DNA from 3 places in the Caproicibacterium sp. XB2 genome. Region 1 is predicted to be linked to each of the others. Evidence: predicted binding sites of a transcription regulator. Region 1 holds the regulator's gene; each other region holds the start of a gene.
The links. Region 1 encodes HrcA, which represses chaperone genes, less so after heat shock. Its sites were predicted from a motif close to TGTTAGCACTCNNNNNNNNNGAGTGCTAACA; they were not measured.

Region 1 (2,273 bases):
GCAGTTTTTCCAGCTTTTCTTTCAGTTCCTTGTTTTCTTTTTTGCTGGCCTTTCCAGCCGGTTTGTCTTTCTGGTCCTCAGCGGGCTCAGACGGCTTCGGTTCCTCTTTCTGGGGCTGTTCGGTTTCCGGCGCTGTTTTCTGCTGTGGCTCGTTTTCTTCGGCGCCTTGTGTTTCCTTTTTTTCTTCGGTACTCAAAGTCCCATCTACCCCCTTCATCTATGCAATCCAAAATTTCTGGGAATTGTCTTCCTTTTACTGCCAGTCTATCAGCTCTGTCAGCATACGGCCAACACTGCGGGCAACATAATCAATGCTGCCAATCAGTTTCGGGTAATCCATGCGCATCGGCCCCAGCACGGCGATTGCACCGGCATCCTGTTGGTGCACCGCATAATGCGCCACAATCAGCCCGGTTCCGCGCAGTGCGGACACGCCGCTCTCATTTCCCAAATACACACGGGAACCGGACCTGCGCAGCAAACCATATACTTGCTGCGGCTGCGACAGATAGCGCATCATGCGCCGCAGGTCATCCGCACCCAGTTCCGGAAAAAACAGCAGGTTTGTCTGGCCGTCCATGCGCACGTCACTGCCCATTGCTTCCCTGGCCGCATCCTGCAGGGCCATCAGCGCACTGCTCATCAGCAGCGCCGTATCGCCCATGGACGCACCCATTGTCTGGATATACGCTGGTGTAATGCTGCGCACCGGCCGTCCGGCAAGGCTTTCATTAAACACACGGAAAAACACACGCAGAATTTCCGGCGAAAGCTCAAAGCCGCAGTGGAACACACGGCTGTGCATCGTGCCGGAAGTCGTCATCAAAATCAGCATGGCCGTATGACGGCTGGTCTGTACGAACTGAATGCCGGCCACTGCCGCGGCACTGCCGCTCGGTGTAGTTGTAATCGCTGCCATGTGGCTGATGCCCGCCAACGTGCGGGCCACGCCGTCCAGCAGTTTTTCCGGGTCGTAGGCACTGGGCAGCAGCAGCGCATCAATAAAGTGGCGTTCTTCCGGTGTAACACTGGCCGGCTTCATCAGCTCATCCAGGTACAGCCGATATCCCTGCTCGCTGGGCACCCGCCCGGCGGAGGTGTGCGGCTGGTCCAACAGGCCCATCGCCGCCAAGTCACTCATCTCGTTGCGCACTGTTGCGCTGGACACGGAAAAGTCCAAATTGTCACACAGGACCTTGCTGCCCACCGGTTCGCCCGAAACCATATACAGCTCAATAATTGCCGACAGGATTTTCTGCTTGCGCGGTGTCAATTCCATATCCTCACCCTCTTTTGTAGTTAGCACTCTATGCTTATGAGTGCTAACTGCATTACTTAATGTATCATTACTTTGCCCCTGTGTCAATAGGTTAATTGTAAATACATTATGAATTTGTAGACTTTCATAAAAAAAGCGCCCATTTGGGGCGCGGTTTTTACCGTTCACAGTTCCTCCAACAAATCCGCCAGCAGCGGATTTGAAACCAGAAATCCCCGCCGTGTCAGCCGCAGGCTCTCCGGTGATACCTGTGTCAGGCCGGCCGGCACATATCGCTGTGCTGTCCGCCGCATGGCATCCGGAATACCATGCCCAAAGCGCTTCCGACAGTCAGCTTCCCGCAGGCCAGCCGTCAGCCGCAGGCGCAGCATGGCGTATTCCGCAAACGAGCCCGCCGGTATTTCTGCATCTTCTTCCGGCAGCGGTGCCTCCCCTGCCAAAAAGCCCCGCAGTGAGCGTGGCCAGTAAAAGCGTTTTCCGCCGAAATAGGAATGTGCCGCCGGACCAAGCCCCAGGTATGGTGCAAGGTCCCAATATTTTAGGTTGTGGCGGCTCTCTTGTCCGGGCCGCGCAAAGTTGCTGATTTCATACTGCCGCAGGCCGCCTTTCTCCGCTAGACTGCATGCTTTTTCATACAGTTCCGCGGCCTTGTCATCGTCCGGCAGGTCCATCTGCTCCCGCCGCTGCCAGTAAGCTGTGTGCGGCTCTATCCGCAGAAGGTACATGGATAGGTGCGTCACGCCTGCCTGCAAACAAAACTGCACGCTTTTTTGCAGGGTTTCTGCCGTCTGTCCCGGCACCGCCAGCATCAGGTCCAGCGAAACATTCGCAATGCCCGCCCGGTGTGCGTCTTCTACGGCCCGTGCCGCATCCTGCGCCGTATGCTGTCTGCCCAGCAGCCGCAGTTCCCGTTCATCCGCGCTCTGTAAGCCCAGCGATACACGATTTACTCCGGCAGCATGTACCTGCTCAAACAGCGGCTGCAGCTCGCCGT
Region 2 (2,273 bases), 760 kb from region 1:
AGAAGCTCAGGGTACCGCGCAGCTTGTTGAGCAGCAGGTTCGTCAGGGCATCGCCCTCAACGTCGTCCGCAATGATGAGGAACTTCTTGCCGGTGTTGACAATCTTTTCGAGCAGCGGCAGAATCTCCTGGAATGAGGAAATCTTCTTATCGGTGATGATGATGTACGGGTCGTCCAGTTCGCAGGTCATTTTGTCGGTATCGGTGACGAGGTATGGGGAAACATAGCCGCGGTCAAACATCATGCCTTCTACGACTTCGCTGTAAGTTTCAGCAGTCTTGGACTCTTCAATGGTGATGACGCCATCGCTGGTGACCTTCTCCATTGCGTCAGCAATCAGGTTGCCGACAAAGGAGCTAGAGGAAGAAACGGTTGCAACACGCGCAATGTCATCCTTGCCCTTGACAGCCTGGCTGTTCTTCTTAATTGCCTCAACAGCTATATCAACAGCTTCCTGCATGCCGCTGCGGATTGCCATCGGGCTTGCACCGGCGGTAACATTCTTCATGCCTTCATGAATGAGAGCCTGTGCCAAAACAGTAGCAGTTGTGGTGCCGTCGCCCGCAACATCGTTTGTCTTCGTAGCGACTTCTTTAACCAGCTGTGCACCCATGTTCTCAAAGGGGTCTTCCAATTCAATCTCTTTGGCAATGGTTACACCATCATTAGTGATGAGCGGTGCACCGTACTTTTTGTCCAGCACAACGTTGCGGCCCTTCGGGCCGAGGGTAATCTTAACGGTATCAGAAAGCTTATCGACGCCTTTCATCAAAGCCTTGCGTGCGTCTTCGCCGTAAATAATCTGTTTCGACATACTTCATACCTCCAAATGTATTGTTCGGTGTCTGCAACATCCTGCAGCACCAGGTATTCAAAAATTATTCGACAACTGCCAGAACATCGGACTGACGAACAATGGTGTAATCTTCGCCGTCGACCTTCACTTCGGTGCCGGAATACTTGCTGGTCAGTACACGGTCGCCGACCTTAACAGTCATCTTAACTTCCTTGCCGTCTACCAATCCGCCAGGGCCAACTGCAACAACGTCAGCGACCTGAGGCTTCTCTTTTGCAGAGCCGGTCAGCAAAATACCACTTTTTGTGGTTTCTTCTGCGGGTTCCATTTTAATCAGGATTCTGTCGGACAAAGGTTTAATTGTCATAAAAATGCATCCTCCTTAACAGTTACATGGTAGAAATTATTTACTAGTTAGTTTAGCACTCGCTTTCCCTGAGTGCTAAACATTATTTTAGCCGATTTTTCCGAAAAATCAAGTCCTTTTTCAAAAAAAGTTCCGACTTCACAAATTATTTACAATTAAAGTGCCTTTTGGTTCTAATTTGGAATAAAAATGGCACTCTTTTTCTTAGAGTGCCAAGATTCCATACGTATATTCCCTTTTATGGATGCTTATAGAACATATAGGCACGGCATTTAATCATGCCATTATACAGTTTGCGGCTTTTATCGGCTTTCCGTCCAAAGCAGTGCTCAAAAATTTCATCGGAACAAATAACAGTATAATTCCAACCGCGGCGTGCCGGAAAAACTTGGCCCATGTTGCGGTACAAGGCTTCTGCCTGTTTAAGGTCCAGAAGGCGTTCGCCATAAGGCGGGTTGCAAATGACACAGCCATGCTCCGTCTGCGGGGCAAAATCGGCCAAATCTGCCTGCCGTGCCTGAATGCGGTCACCGACACCGGCCTTGCGGGCATTTTCCAGCGTCAGCTGAACCGCTTCCTCATCAATATCACTGCCGTAGCCGGTAAAAGCCGCGTCCCACAGGATAAGGTCCTGTGCACGTCCGCGCTCCTGCTCCCACAGTTCTTCCGGAATCTGCGGCCACTGCTGGGCCGTGAAGTGACGACGCAGACCGGGTGCCATATGCATGGCATACATAGCCGATTCAATCAAGATGGTACCGGAACCGCAGCAGGGGTCATATAGGTTTGCGTCCGTACGCACACGGGACAAGGCCGCCAGCGCCGCCGCCAGCGTTTCCTTAATCGGTGCCTGTGCCGCCTTTCTCCGGTAACCTCGCTTGTGCAGGCCAATGCCGGAAGTGTCCAGCATAACACGCACCTGGTCTTTCATAATCAGGAACTGCACCTGATACAAATTGCCGCTTTCCTTAAACCAGCTGACATGGTAACGGTTTTTCAAACGTTCCACAATCGCCTTTTTGATGATTTTCTGGCAGTCCGGCACACTGTGCAGCTGAGAAGAAAGGCAATGCCCCTTGACGGGGAACGCGTCCTCCCTGCCTATCCAGC
Region 3 (2,273 bases), 840 kb from region 1:
TTTATCAAAAGCGCGGCTTTGACATGGTGCAGATTTTCCGCAATGCCGTGCAGGCATCATGCCGGTTAAAGCCGTCTATTCCACTGACCGGCGACTTTGATATTCCCATTCGTCACGAAATTGAAAAGGTCCTGTAAGAGAGGAGAAATGCCATTGCGGTACAAAAAGGAAATTACTTTAAAAGACGGACAGGACTGCCTTCTGCGCAGCGCTGTTGCAGAAGATGCACAGGAGATTTTAGAGCATCAGCGTATTACTTCCGCAGAAACAGACTTTATGGCGCGTTATCCGGACGAGATATGCGATACACCGGAAAAGGAAGCATACCTTCTGCAAGCCGTGGAGGCAGACCCGCACAGCATTATGCTGTCTGCTTTTGTCAGCGGAAATCTGGCGGGCAGTGCGAGTGTTTTTACGGATAAAGTGCATTCCCGCTGTGGTCACCGCGGTGATTTCGGCATTTCCGTAAAACAGAAATACTGGAATGAGGGCATTGGCTCCGCGCTGCTGCAGGCGTGTTTGGAGGCAGCCCAGAGAGCCGGACTGGAACAGGTGGAGCTGGGTGTGGTGGATACTAACCTGCGCGCTTTTCACCTGTACCGCAGGTTTGGGTTCCAAATTTATGGGATGCTGCCCAATGCATTTCGCTATCGGGACGGCAGCTATGCCGGTGAATATGAGATGGTATGCAAATTTTCCGAACAGAAATAAAATAACAAGGGAACGCTGGTGCGTTTTGTGTTCCGCAGAATGTTCGCGCCGCAGCAAAATGCAGCGGCATAAAAAGGCAAAAATCGTTTTTGACGAAGTATTCACAATTTGTTTATTGAAATTTTCCAGCGAATGGTTTACAATGGATTTAGCACTTGACGAAGCAGAGTGCTAAAAACAAGAATCAGAGGCGGTATTGCAATGAAACAGTTTAAGGCAGAGTCAAAACGTCTTTTGGACTTGATGATTAACTCTATTTACACGCACAAGGAAATCTTCATGCGCGAACTAATCAGCAACGCAAGTGATGCGATAGATAAGATGTATTATCGGTCCCTGCAGGAAAACGACACGGGCCTTTCCCGTGACGATTTCAAAATTCACATTGCACTGGACAAACCGGGCCGCAAAATTATTATTGAGGATAACGGCTGCGGCATGACAAAGGACGACATGGAAAAGGACCTCGGCACTATCGCCAAGTCCGGCTCCCTCGCCTTTAAGCAGGAAAACAAAGACAAAAAGAACGATAATAACATCGATATCATCGGTCAGTTCGGTGTTGGCTTTTATGCGGCCTTTATGGTGGCAAAGCAGGTTACAGTGGAAAGCAAAGCCTACGGCAGCGATGAAGCATGGTGCTGGCAGAGCAGCGGTGCGGAGGGATACACTGTGGACCCCTGTGAAAAAGCAGAGCGCGGCACAAAAATCACACTGGACCTGAAGGACAATACAGACGACGACAATTACGACACATACCTTGACCAGTACACGATTAAGAACCTCATTAAGAAATACAGCGACTATATCCGCTATCCTATTCGCATGGATATGCAGAAGAGCCGCCAAAAACCAAAGCCGGAAAATGCTCCTAAGGACTATAAGCCGGAGTATGAGGACTATACCGAAGTGGAAACACTGAACTCCATGGTCCCCTTATGGCGGAAGAACAAAAACGAGGTAAAGCCGGAAGAGTACAACAGCTTCTATAAAAACAAGTTCGGCGACTATGAGGACCCGCTTAAGGTGATTCACAGCTACAACGAAGGTGTAGCTACTTACACAGCACTGCTGTTTATTCCGGCACGCGCCAGCTATGACTACTACACCCGTGACTATGAAAAGGGATTGCAGCTGTACAGCAACGGCGTGCTCATTATGGACAAATGTTCCGACCTGCTGCCGGACTGCTTCAGCTTTGTACGCGGCCTTGTCGACAGCCAGGACCTGAGCCTCAACATTTCCCGTGAAACGCTGCAGCATGACCACCAGCTGCATATTATTGAGGGCCGTCTGGAAAAGAAGATTAAGTCTGAACTGCTGAATATGCTGAAAAACGACCGCGAAAAGTACGAGCAGTTCTATAAAGCCTTTGGTCTGCAGCTGAAGTACGGTGTTTACAGCGACTTCGGTCAGCACAAAGAACTGCTGCAGGACTTGCTGCTGTTCTACTCCAGCAGTGAAAAGAAACTGGTTACCCTGCAGGAGTATGTGGACCGTATGAAGCCGGACCAGAAGAACATTTACTATGCCTGCGGTGAAACGACCGCCAAAGTGGATAT

Region 2: a site for HrcA is predicted at 1,214-1,244, ahead of groES (co-chaperone GroES). Genes of this name have one in related genera too.
Region 3: a site for HrcA is predicted at 858-888, ahead of htpG (molecular chaperone HtpG). Genes of this name have one in related genera too.

What each region holds. Positions count from the first base shown of each region.
Region 1 covers NZ_CP173227.1:127,614-129,886, reverse strand. The annotation lists gene grpE (nucleotide exchange factor GrpE) at 1-217, opposite strand, end outside; gene hrcA (heat-inducible transcriptional repressor HrcA) at 254-1,279, opposite strand; gene hemW (radical SAM family heme chaperone HemW) at 1,444-2,273, opposite strand, start outside.
Region 2 covers NZ_CP173227.1:1,367,555-1,369,827, forward strand. The annotation lists gene groL (chaperonin GroEL) at 1-814, opposite strand, end outside; gene groES (co-chaperone GroES) at 879-1,163, opposite strand; gene ACIHKT_RS06890 (class I SAM-dependent RNA methyltransferase) at 1,402-2,273, opposite strand, start outside.
Region 3 covers NZ_CP173227.1:1,286,970-1,289,242, reverse strand. The annotation lists gene ACIHKT_RS06500 (hypothetical protein) at 1-137, shown strand, start outside; gene ACIHKT_RS06495 (GNAT family N-acetyltransferase) at 154-711, shown strand; gene htpG (molecular chaperone HtpG) at 907-2,273, shown strand, end outside.